3 regions of the Acidovorax sp. KKS102 genome follow, and region 3 is predicted to be linked to each of the others. Evidence: predicted binding sites of a transcription regulator. Region 3 holds the regulator's gene; each other region holds the start of a gene.

What was found. Region 3 encodes FNR, which switches genes on or off when oxygen is low (the NO sensors DNR and NnrR bind a similar motif). Its sites were predicted from a motif close to TTGATNNNNATCAA; they were not measured.
Region 1: a site for FNR is predicted at 1,140-1,153, ahead of C380_RS12515 (3-hydroxybenzoate 6-monooxygenase). Genes of this name have one in related genera too.
Region 2: a site for FNR is predicted at 1,812-1,825, ahead of C380_RS16170 (DUF2189 domain-containing protein). Genes of this name have one in related genera too.

What each region holds. Positions count from the first base shown of each region.
Region 1 is NC_018708.1:2,729,145-2,733,309, forward strand. Features, by position in the region: gene C380_RS12505 (LysR family transcriptional regulator) at 1-566, opposite strand, end outside; gene C380_RS12510 (MarR family winged helix-turn-helix transcriptional regulator) at 571-1,053, opposite strand; gene C380_RS12515 (3-hydroxybenzoate 6-monooxygenase) at 1,180-2,382, shown strand; gene C380_RS12520 (cupin domain-containing protein) at 2,448-3,581, shown strand; gene C380_RS12525 (fumarylacetoacetate hydrolase family protein) at 3,666-4,165, shown strand, end outside.
Region 2 is NC_018708.1:3,519,292-3,523,456, reverse strand. Features, by position in the region: gene C380_RS16180 (LacI family DNA-binding transcriptional regulator) at 1-980, shown strand, start outside; gene C380_RS16175 (HAD-IA family hydrolase) at 1,081-1,788, shown strand; gene C380_RS16170 (DUF2189 domain-containing protein) at 1,901-2,764, shown strand; gene C380_RS16165 (DUF2788 domain-containing protein) at 2,761-2,973, shown strand; gene C380_RS16160 (nucleotidyltransferase family protein) at 3,225-3,656, shown strand; gene C380_RS16155 (tripartite tricarboxylate transporter substrate-binding protein) at 3,689-4,165, opposite strand, start outside.
Region 3 is NC_018708.1:3,393,660-3,397,824, reverse strand. Features, by position in the region: gene ccoG (cytochrome c oxidase accessory protein CcoG) at 1-1,117, shown strand, start outside; gene C380_RS15560 (FixH family protein) at 1,182-1,460, shown strand; gene C380_RS15555 (hypothetical protein) at 1,516-1,812, shown strand; gene fnr (fumarate/nitrate reduction transcriptional regulator Fnr) at 1,913-2,635, opposite strand; gene hemN (oxygen-independent coproporphyrinogen III oxidase) at 2,825-4,165, shown strand, end outside.

The DNA of each region.
Region 1 (4,165 bases), 660 kb from region 3:
ATGAAGGTGTGGCCCCGCAGGTCGTCTGGCGTGTGGATGGGGGCATGGCGCTGCAGGTAGCTGCGCGCTCCATACAGTTGCAGCACGTAGTCGGTGAGCTTCACGACCACCACCGCACCGCGCGCCGGGCGTTCCAGCGAGATGACGATGTCCGCCTCGCGGCGCGACAGGTGTACCAAACGCGGCAGCGCCAGCAGGTCCACCACCAGGCCGGGGTGGTCCAGCGCAAACCGGGCCAGCTGGGGCGCCAGGATCAGGTTACCGAAGCCCTCGGTGGTACCGATGCGCACCAGGCCATGCAGGCCCTGGCGCACGCCGGGTGTGGCGTTTTCCACCGCCAGAAAGGCGGCCTCCATGGCCTCGACCTGGGGCAGCAGCGCGCGCCCGGCCTCGGTCAGCCGGTGGCCGCCGGCCTCGCGTGCAAACAGGGCGGAGCCCACCTGCTTTTCGAGCGCCTGCAGGCGGCGCGCCACCGTGGTGTGGTCCACGGCCAGGCGGCGCGCGGCTCCCACCAGCGTGCCGGCGCGGGCCAGTTCCAGAAAGTAGCGCAGGTTGTCCCAGTCCATGGCGTCACCGGGCCCGCCGTGCAGCGCGTCCGTCCAGCGGCTCGCTGGGCGCACGGCTGAGCGCGTTGTTGCCCCGCACCAGCGTGCGCAGCATGTCCATGAACACCTTGCGCTGCTCGGGCGCCAGGGGTTCGAGCATGCGCTCCTGCGCGCGCAGCATGCCGGGCTCCACCTCTTCCAGCACACGCTGGCCTTCGGGCGTGAGGGTCAGCAGCCGCACGCGGCGGTCTTCGGGGTGGGCGTTGCGCTGCATCAGCCCGCGCGACTCCAGCCGGTCGATCACGCTGCCAATGGTGGAGGTATCAAAACCAATGGTGCGCGCCAGCGTGCGCTGGTCGATGCCCGGCTCGCGCCCCACGGCGTACAGCGCGGCGTATTGCACGGGGGTGATGCCCGTGGCCTGCGTCTCCTCCAGAAACACGGCCACCGCAATCTGCTGCAGGCGGCGGATATGGAAACCGGGAAGGTTGTCGATCTCTACGGACATGAATCTAGGGTTTCTACCGATCTTGATGCGGGTCATTTTAGGCCCTACACTAATCATCAGTGTACTTTTGATATGTATACGGCTTATTGATCCACGTCAGTGGCACAACGGATGGAGACAGCGGCAATGACAGTTTTGAACACTCCCACGGCGCCCGTCCTGGTCGCTGGCGGCGGCATCGGTGGCGTGGCAGCAGCGCTGGCCCTGGCACGCCAGGGCTATGCGGTCAAGGTGCTGGAGCAGGCTCCGCAGCTCGGCGAGATCGGCGCGGGCATCCAGCTGGGCCCCAACGCTTTTGCCGCGTTCGACGCCCTGGGCATTGGCGAGCTGGCGCGGGCCCGCGCGGTCTACACCGACGAAATGGTGATGCATGACGCGCTGGACGAACACCTGGTCGGCCGCATCCCCACGGGCGAGGCTTTTCGCCAGCGCTTTGGCAACCCGTACGCCGTGATCCACCGCGCGGACATCCACACCTCGCTGCTGGAAGGGGCCAAAGCGCACGGCAACATCGAGACACTGACCGGCACGCGCATCGAGCGCGTGGAGCAAACCGGTGACACCGTCACCGTGTACGACCAGCATGGCGTGGCGCACCGGGGCCAGGCCCTGATTGGTGCGGATGGCGTGAAGTCCGTCGTGCGCCAGCAATACGTCGGCGATGCCGCCCGCGTGTCGGGCCATGTGGTGTACCGCGCCGTGGTGGAAAAGAACGACTTCCCCGAAGACCTGCGCTGGAACGCCGCCAGCATCTGGGTCGGCCCCAACTACCACCTGGTGCACTACCCGCTGCGTGGCGGCGAGCAGTACAACGTGGTCGTGACCTTCCACAGCCGCGAGCAGGAGGAATGGGGCGTGCGCGAGGGCAGCCGCGAAGAGGTGCAGAGCTACTACCGCGACTGCTGCCCGCGCGCCCACCAGCTGATCGACATGCCCAAGAGCTGGAAACGCTGGGCCACCGCCGACCGCGAGCCCATCGGCCAGTGGACGTTTGGCCGTGCCACCTTGCTGGGCGATGCCGCCCACCCCACCCTGCAGTACCTGGCCCAGGGCGCCTGCATGGCGCTGGAAGACGCGGTGACGCTGGGCGAGGCTCTCAAGCGCTGCCAACACGACTTCCCCCAGGCGCTGTCGCTGTACGAGCGCTCGCGCGTCGCCCGCACGGCACGCGTGGTGCTGTCGGCACGCGAAATGGGCCGCATCTTTCACGCCCAGGGCGTGGAGCGCCTGGTGCGCAACGACCTCTGGAAGGGCCGCAGCCCTGAGCGTTTTTACGACGCGATGGAGTGGCTGTATGGCTGGAAGGTCGACAACTGCCTGGCCGACTGAGCCGGCCGGGCGCCTTGCCCCATCGATCTTCGCCCCTACCCCCACATTCAACCCAAGGAATTCCCATGAGCGAGATGGATCCCGTACCGTCCCCCGTTCGCCTGTCCGCCGTGGCGGCCCCTGGCCAGCCCGAGCCCACCCCCGCGCTGGAGCAGCTGTACCGTGGCTTTGAGCAGGAAATGCTGGTGCCGCTGTGGACGCAGATCGGCGACCTGATGCCCCCCCATCCGCAGAGCAAGGCCAGCGCCCACCTGTGGCGGTGGGACCGGCTGGTGCCGCTGGCCGATGAAGCCGGCCGCATCGTGCCCGTGGGGCGCGGGGGCGAGCGCCGGGCCATCGCCCTGGCCAACCCGTCCCTGGGCGGGCGGCCCTTTGCCACCCCCACGCTGTGGGCGGCCATCCAGTACCTGATGCCGGGCGAAGACGCGCCCGAACACCGCCACACACAGCACGCGTTCCGCTTCATCGTGGAGGGCGAAGGGGTGTGGACCGTGGTCAATGGCGACTCGGTGCGCATGTCGCGCGGCGACTTCCTGCCCCAGGGCGGGTGGAACTGGCACGCCCACCACAACGCGGCCGACAAGCCCATGGCCTGGATCGACGGGCTGGACATTCCGTTCGCCTACTACACCGAGTCCCAGTTCTTCGAGGTGGGGCGCGACGCCATCAGCCCGGCAGAGCGGATCACGCCCATGCTCTCACGCTCCGAACGACTGTGGGCGCATCCGGGCCTGCGCCCGGTGTCGCAACTGCAGGACCAGCCCGTCACCCCCATGCTGGCCTACCGCTGGGTGGACACCGACAAGGCCCTCAACGAACAACTGGCGCTGGAAGCCGAGGGCCACCCCGCCACGCTGAGCCCCGGCCACGCCGCAGTGCGTTACACCAACCCCACCAATGGCCGCGACGTGCTGCCCACCATCCGCTGCGAGATGCACCGGGTGAGCAGCGGCGCCACCACCCGCACGCGCCGCGAGGTGGGCTCGTCGGTGTTCCAGGTGTTTGACGGCCAGGGCACCGTGAAGGTGGGAGACCACCAGTGGCAGGTGCGCCGTGGGGACATGTTTGTGGTGCCGTCCTGGCAGCCCTTCACCGCCCAGTGCGATGCCGGCCAGCCCTCGCTGGATCTGTTTCGCTTCAGCGACACACCGATTTTTGAGGCCGTGCATGCCTGGCGCGAACAAATCGAGCCTGCCTGACAACAACCCCGCCCCATTCATTCCTTGCAGCGTCTGCCCGCCCACGCGGGTGGGCCCTGCACTCCTCTTCGACCGGAAGCCCCGATGACTGCTACCTCTTACCTCTGGACCCCACCGCCCGTTCAATCGTTGCCAGTGCGCGGCAGCGCGCAGCGCCTGCCCATCCACCGCCTGTTCTTTGTGGGCCGCAACTACCACGCGCATGCTGTCGAGATGGGTCGCCCCGTGGACAAAAGCGTGGAGCGCCCCTTCTACTTCACCAAGGCGCCCCAGACGCTGACCGAATCAGGCGCCACCGTGGCCTACCCGCCCGAGACGCAGAACTACCACTTCGAGATGGAACTGGTCGTGGCGATTGGCAAGGCCGGGTTCCGCATCCCGGCCGAGCAGGCGCATGAGTACATCTACGGCTACGCCTGCGGCCTGGACATGACCCGCCGCGACCTGCAACTGGTGGCGCGCGACAAGGGCCGCCCCTGGGATCTGGGCAAGGACGTGGAGCAATCCTCCGTGGCCAGCGAGGTGGTGCCCATGCCGGGCCAGGTGATCGAGTCCGGCGTGATCGAGCTGTCGGTCCACGGCGC
Region 2 (4,165 bases), 130 kb from region 3:
CGCGCTACTTCAACCACCGCGAACGCCTGCTCAGCCCCGACATTGCGGCGCGCGTCGAGGCTGCCATCGCTAAGCTGGCCTACGTGCCCAGTCCCATGGCCCAGGCGCTGAGTCATGGCCGCTCGCGCCTCATTGGCCTGGTGGTGGCCGACATCACCAACCCCTATTCGGTGGCCGTTTTGCGAGGCGCCGAGAAGGCCTGCCAGGACGCTGGCTACCTGGTCATGCTGTTCAACCTGGGCAACGACCGCGAGCGCGAGCGCGCGGCCATCGACGCGCTGGCCAGCTACCAGGTGGACGGTTTCATCCTCAACACGCTGGGGCAGGGCGAGGGGCAGGCGGATGTGAACACCTTGCACGGCAAACCCGCCGTGCTGGTGGACCGGCGCCACGCCGGGCTGGCGGCAGACTTCGTCTCGTTGGACAACCAGGGCGCCATGCGCGAAGCCTGCGCCCACCTGCAGCAGCAAGGCTGGCAGCGCCTGCTCTACATCACCCAGCCCTTGCTGGGCGTGAGTTCCCGCATCGAGCGCACAGAGGCCTTTCGTGCGCTGGTGTCCTCCAAGCGCTCGGCGGTGCGCGGCACGGTGCTGGAGCTGGCGGCGGAGCAGGGCGACGAGGTGCTGGACCAGGCACTCACCGATCTGCTGCGGCAGGCCCTGCCCGGCGAGCGCTGCGCGGTGGTGGCGGGCAATTCGGTGGTCACGCTGCGGGTGGCTGCAGCCGTCTCGCGCATGGGGTGGACGTTTGGACAACAGCTGGGCTTTGTGGGCTTTGACGACCCTGAATGGGCGTCGCTGATCCGGCCTGGCCTGAGCGCGGTGGCCCAGCCCACCGATGCCATCGGACAACGCGCGGCGCAGTGCCTGCTGGAGCGCATCAACGGCCTGGAAGGCCCTGCGCGCGAGAGCCTACTGCCCGGGCTGCTGGTGGTGCGCGGATCGTCGTTGGGGCCTGCGGGCGCTCCAGACCCCGGTTGAACGCAGTGCACGGCGCAAAGGCCTGCGGTATGCTTTGCGGCCCTCGCCCCGGTGCATCGCCGGGGCCTCTTTTTCCGCCTTCATCCTTCAGGTGCGCCCTGTGCCAAACCCCTCTCTGGACACCTCCCGCATCCGCGCGATCTCCATCGATCTGGACGACACGCTCTGGCCCATCTGGCCCACCATCACGCGGGCCGAAAGTGTGCTGCTGGACTGGCTGACCCACCATGCGCCCGCCACGGCGGCATTGTTCTCGGACACCGAGGCGCTGCGCGCCATCCGCAACCAGATGGTGACCCTGCGCCCCGACCTGAAGGGCGACCTGAGCGCACTGCGGCGCGAGTCCATCCGGCTGGCGCTGACACAGGCCGGTGACGAGCCCGCGCTGGCCGAACCGGCGTTTGATTTGTTCTTTGCCGAGCGGCAGCGGGTGGAGCTGTTTGACGATGCGCACGACACGCTGGCTTTCTTGTCAGCGCGCTACCCGGTGGTGGCGGTGTCCAACGGCAATGCCGATATCCACCGCATTGGCATCGGCCACTACTTTCGCCACAGCATCAGCGCGTCGGACTTTGGCATCGCCAAGCCCGATGTGCGCATCTTCCATGCGGCCGCCACGGCCGTGGATGTGCTGCCCCACGAGGTGCTGCACGTGGGCGACGACGCCACACTGGATGCGCAGGGCGCGCTGAACGCGGGCATGCAGGCGGTGTGGATCAACAGTGCCAACCACCCCTGGCCGCACGACGACACACCGCCCCACGCCACGGTGGACAGCCTTACCGCGCTGTGCCGGCTGTTGGCCTGACGGGTTCTACAGGGTTCGGTTTCTTGCCTCAGGTCAAGGTTTGGGCGCGCGGCGGTTGAAGCTGCGGCCCGATCAGGTCACACTCCATCGTCGCTCAGCGACCCCTCTCACCATGCCCCGTACTCCCCCACCATTACCTGCCATCCGCACCATCGGCCTGATGCAGCCCATGACCTGGCTGGTGCTGGCCTGGCGCGACATGGCGCGGGCGGGCTGGATCAGTTTTGCGCATGGCCTGGCGCTCACCCTGTTTGGCGCTGCCATCTTTGCGGTGGCGCATCACCGCTTCTGGCTGCTGGCGGGTGCGCTGTCGGGGTTTCTGGTGGTGGCGCCGGTGCTGGCCACCAGCCTGTATGCGCTGAGCCGCGCGCTGGAGCGTGGCGAGGCCGCTAACCTGGGCGTGGTGCTCAAGACCTGGCTCAACTGGCAGAACAGCCATGTGAACAAATGGGGCAGCGACTACTGGTGCATGCTGCAGTTCGGGGCGCTGCTGGCGCTGGCCGCCTCGGGCTGGGTCATGACCTCGGCGGCGCTCATCACCTTGCTCGCGCCCGTGCCCATCGAGACGCCGCTCGACTTTCTGCGCCATGTGGTCATGGCGCGTGACGGCTGGTTGTTTGAAATCTGGCTAGCGCTGGGCAGCCTGATGGCTGCGCCCATTTTTGCGTCCAGCGTGGTGGCCATGCCGCTGCTGCTGGACCGCCGCGCCACGTTGCTGCAGGCCGTGCTCACCGGCTGGCAGGCGGTCATCACCAACCCGCTGCCGATGGCGTTCTGGGCTGCCATCATCCTGGGCTTTACCTTGCTGGGCCTGGGCTCGCTGCTGCTGGGCCTGATTGCTGTGATGCCCATGCTGGGCCACGCCAGCTGGCATGCCTACCGCGACCTGGTGGATGCCTCCAGCCTGCCCGAGCGTGACTTGGTGGCCCCCGCTGTACCGAATGCCTCTGTGCGTCGGCCAGGAGGGACATTGTGATTTTTGGATTTACCGAGGCGCAGATCTCGGGCTTCTTCCTCACCTACGGGGTGGGGGCGTTCATTGCCTACATGCTGTTCATCATCGGGCAGCTGGCCTGGGAATCGAAGGCCGGGCGCTTTGGCACGTTCGTGCTCTTCCTGGGCCTTGGCGTGGGTTTTCTGGGGTTCCTGGCCAAGGTGGTGATTCAGTGGTGGCTGGAGAAATGACCCTGCATCCACGTGTTCATGTTGGGCGGCACGTTGGCTCGTCCGCTGTCTTGTTCTGAACCACCGCACCTTCAGTCAGCGCGTGCCTTGTGAATCAGCAAAGTAGTTCCTGGACGGTAAAACATAGCCGTCTGACAGCCTTGGTAGGTGCATCGCCTAAGCTGATGGCAGCGCTGCGTGCGGTTCGTTCACTGGGGTTGGACTCATGGTGCATAGGCGCGGGAGCCGTGCGCTCCCTGGTCTGAGATGATTTGCACGGCTTTGCTGCGCCTACGCCCCTGGACGACGTGGACGTGGTGTATTTCGACTCTGGTCTAGTTCGTACGACGCAAGACGCAGAGTTCGAAAGCTATTTGAGGAAGGTAATGCCCTCCTTGGCCTGGGAGGTGACCAACCAGGCGACAGTACACCGCTGGTTTGCTGAACATCTTGGGCAGACAGTGGCTCCGTTGCTTTCGCTGGAGGATGGAGTGGCGACCTGGCCAGAGGTCGCTACTTGCGTGGGTGTCTTCCTGCGGCCGGATGACTCCATTGGCGTTGTGGCTCCTCATGGGGTGGACGATTTGTTTGGCCTGGTGGTTCGTCACAACCCCGTGCGTGCTGATGCGCAGACCTATCGGGAGCGTGTTGCGTCCAAGCGGTTCGCGGCGCGCCGGCCACTGCTCACTATCCACCCCGCTTGATGCGCATTGGGCGAACCGGCCCGCTGGCTGCTTCAACGCGGCCAGGACCGCAGCCCCAGGTCCTGCGCCAGGCGGCGATAGTCGGCCAGGCTGCGCTGCACATAGTCGTCCAGGGCCGTGCCACTCAGCGCAAAGGGGTACAGCCCATGGCGGGCGCACAACGCGGCATACCCGGGTGCCGCCTGCGCTTCCTGCAGGGCAGTCGTCCAGGCGTGGGCAACGGCGTCGGGCACGCTGGCGGCCATGTAGAGGCCGCGCACGGTGGTCCATTGCAGGTCAATGCCTTGCTCGCGTGCGGTGGGCAGAGCGGCCAGCGCACCGGCTAGCCGCGCGGGGGCCAGCACCGCCAGGATGCGCACCGGCAGACCTTCCGCAGCGGCCCGGGTGGCCTCGGCCGCGTCGCCGGTGAAGATGTCGATGTGTCGGCCACCCAGCGCCTTGAGCGCTTCGCCGCCGCCCTCAAACGACACAAAGCGCATGCGCTTGTGGTCTTGCCCCGCCGCGCGCAC
Region 3 (4,165 bases):
GTTCCTGTTCACTGCAGTGGCCGGGCGTCTGTGGTGTGGCTTTGCGTGCCCGCAGACGGTGTACACCGAAATGTTCATGTGGATCGAGCACAAGATCGAAGGCGATCGCAGTGCCCGGCTCCGCCTGGACAACGGCCCCTGGACGTTCGAGAAGATCCGCAAGAAGTTTTTCAAGCAAGTGGTGTGGATCGCGGTGGCCCTGTGGACCGGGTTTACTTTTGTGGGGTACTTCGTCCCCATTCGAGAGCTGGGCAGCGAGCTGCTGGCGTTCCAGGGCAGCTGGCAGATTTTCTGGGTGCTGTTCTACGGTTTTGCCACCTATGGCAATGCGGGCTTCATGCGCGAGCAGGTCTGCAAGTACATGTGCCCTTATGCGCGCTTTCAAAGCGCGATGTTTGATAAAGATACGCTGATCGTTACCTACGACCCTGAACGTGGCGAGCAGCGTGGTCCGCGCAAGAAGAACATCGACTACAAAGCCCAGGGGCTGGGCGATTGCATTGACTGCTCGCTGTGTGTGCAGGTCTGTCCCGTGGGCATCGACATCCGCAAGGGCTTGCAGTACGAATGCATCGGCTGTGGCCTGTGTGTGGACGCCTGCAACACCGTGATGGACAAGATGCAGTACCCGCGTGGGCTCATCCGTTATTCGACCCAGAACGGCGTGGCCAAGCACTGGACGCAGTCGCAGATGTTGCGCCGCGTGCTGCGCCCCCGCGTGCTGATCTACAGCGCCGTGCTGGTCACCCTGTGCGTGGCCATGTTGGCCAGCCTGGTGGTGCGCACGCCGCTGAAGGTGGATGTGGTGCGGGACCGCGCTGCGCTCTCGCGCATCGTGGCAGGTGGCAAGCTGGAGAACATTTACCGGCTGCAGATCATGAATGCCACCGAGGGCGAGCAGCGTTATCGCATCAGTGCGCGGGGCCTGGAGGGGCTCGAAGTGGCTTCCGAGGCTGAAGTGGACATTGGCGCGGCAGAGTCTCGCTGGGTGGCCGTGCGGTTGCAGATTCCTTATGGTTCCGCCACGCCCGGATCGCACGCCGTTCAGTTTGATGTGCAGGCCGTAGGAGCAGCGGCCCATGTCACGGAGAAATCCGTGTTCCTTGTACCGCGCTGAGCGGTATTCCGGTGGGGCCCTTCAGGGCCGCACTTTGACCGATATTGTTGAGGAGTAAAGCACCATGTCTTCAAACCCTGCCATTGCAACCCCGGCGGCAACCGTACCCTGGTGGAAGTTTGGCCATGTGTGGCTGGTGATTGCCGGGCCTCTGATCGTGATCGTGGCGGGCTTTGTGACGCTGTGGCTGGCGATTTCGCGGCCCGACCCCGTGGTGGCGGAGGACTACTACCGCCAAGGCATCGAAATCAACAAGACACTGGTGGCGCCGGAAAAGAGTCTGGCGCCGGCCCTCAAGGCCCGCAACCATGCGGCCACCCCTGTGCAAGACCAACCACGCTGAAACCCCAGGGTCGCACACGCTGGCGACCCCGGCAGCACCAGGAGACAGAACCTATATGTGGACGCAACGCCTGATGTGGATTGCATGGCCCGCCTTTTTGATGGCGGGTGTGCTGGAGATGCTGGTTTTTGCCATGGTGGACCCCCAGGACCTGCACTGGTTCGGGCAGCCTCTGGCGCTGTCGAGGCAGGGGGTGTACACCCTCGCATTTTTTGTGTTCTGGGCCATCACCATGGCCACCAGCGCATTGACCACGCTACTGTCCATGTCCCCGTTTGAGGTCAACCGCTGTCCCGTGCCCGACGGGGAGCGCCCTGACGATTGCCGCAAGACATCGTCGTCTTGCTCCTGAGCCTTTTTCGCCGTTCATGCGGGCATGCGCTGCATGCCGTTTTAAAAGGGACCGGCGGACTTTGGTACGGCCCCGACTCTCAGCCGACGAGGGGCCGTAATCAGTGGCAGGTCTGCTGGCTGTTCACAATGCGTCGCAGGGCATCGGTGTCGAGGATGCGCACATGGCGCTGTTTGACTTCCACGATGCCTTCTTCCACAAACTTGGAGAAGGTGCGGCTCACTGTTTCAAGTTTGAGGCCCAGGTAGCTTCCGATCTCTTCGCGCGTCATGCGCAGCACCAGTTCTGATTGCGAGAAACCCCGTGCATGCAGGCGCTGCACCAGGTTGAGCAAGAAGGCCGCCAGGCGCTCCTCGGCACGCATGCTGCCCAGCAGCAGCATCACACCATGTTCGCGCACGATCTCGCGGCTCATGATCTTGTGCACGTGGTGCTGCAGGGCCGTGACTTCGCGGGAGAGTTCTTCTATGCGGTCGAAAGGCATGACGCAGACCTCGGCATCCTCAAGGGCCACCGCGTCACAGGTATGGTGGTCGTTCACGATGCCGTCCAGCCCGATGATCTCGCCCGCCATCTGGAAGCCCGTGACTTGATCGCGCCCGTCTTCGGTGGCTACACAGGTCTTGAAAAAACCGGTGCGGATGGCGTACAGGGACGTGAAGGACTCGCCATTGCGAAACAGCGTGCCGCCGCGCTTGACCTTGCGGCGGACAGCAACGACCTCGTCAATGCGCTGCAGTTGCTCTTCGTTCAAGCCCACGGGCATGCACAGCTCGCGGAGGTTGCAGTTGGAGCAGGCGACTTTGATGGTGAGCGGGTTCATAGACACATGGGCTTGGGTTAGCGGTCAAGCATATCGCGCTTGCCGTACACGAACCTGAATACAGAGCGCGGGCAAGCGGCTGACCTTCATCAAATTGTCGCCGTATCGCTTGCGGGTTCACTTGATGCAGGTCAAGGACATGTCCCGGAGCCTACGGCACAGTCAAGGTGTACGCAAGGAAATTTCCCCATGACTGCTGTTTCGCCAGACCTTCTGCGCCGCTTTGACGTGCCAGGGCCCCGCTATACATCCTATCCAACTGCCGACCGTTTCGTGGAGGCGTTTGGTCAGGAAGACTATGTGCTGGCGCTGCAACAGCGCCGCTCGGGCACGCTGGCCAAGGCCATGCCGCTGTCCCTGTACGTGCACATCCCGTTTTGCGAATCCTTGTGCTACTACTGTGCCTGCAACAAGATCATCACCAAGCACCATGACCGCGCCGAGGTCTACTTGCGCTACCTGAGCCGCGAGATCGACCTGCACACCGCGCACTGTGGCGTAGGACAGGTGGTGAGTCAACTGCACCTGGGCGGTGGCACGCCCACCTTCCTATCCGATGATGGATTGCGGGAGCTGATGGCCATGCTCAAGCGCAGCTTCACGCTGGCGCCTGGGGGGGAATACTCGATCGAGGTGGATCCTCGCACCGTCAATGCAGAGCGTCTTGCACTGTTGGCTGAGCTGGGTTTTAACCGGCTGAGTTTTGGCGTGCAGGACTTTGATGCCGAAGTGCAGAAGGCTGTGCACCGCATCCAGCCTGCCGAGCAGGTGTTTGCGCTGGTCGAATCTGCGCGTTCGTTGGGCTTTGACTCGGTGAATGTGGATCTGATCTACGGCCTGCCGCGCCAGACGCCCGAGTCTTTTGACCGCACGCTGGCCCAGGTGGCGCAACTGCGGCCTGACCGCATCGCGCTGTATGCCTACGCGCACCTGCCAGAGCGTTTCAAGCCACAGCGCCGCATCATCTCTGCGGAGTTGCCCACGGGCGCGAGCAAGCTCTCCATGTTGTCGCGCTCGCTCGATGCCTTCATGGATGCTGGATACGTGTACGTGGGCATGGACCACTTTGCGCTGCCCACCGATGCACTGGCCGTGGCCAAGCGCCAGGGGCGCCTGCACCGCAATTTCCAGGGCTACAGCACGCAGCCGGACTGCGATTTGATCGGCCTGGGCGTATCGGCCATTGGCCGTGTGGGGGCAACCTACAGCCAGAACTCCAAGACGCTGGATGAGTACTACGACTTTCTGGACCAGGGGCGGTTGCCCGTGGTGCGGGGGCTGGCGCTCACGCGCGACGACCTGGTGCGCCGTGCGGCCATCATGGCCCTGATGTGCCAGGGGGAACTGCTGTTCGAGCCGATGGAGCAGGCATGGCTGATCGACTTCCGCCAGTATTTCGCGGCGGAGTTGGCCCAATTGGAAGGCATGCAGGAGCAAGGGCTGGTGCGCGTTGGGCCAGAGGGCATTGAAGTGACTGCGACCGGTTGGTTCTTCGTGCGGGGCATCGCCATGGTTTTTGACCGCTATCTG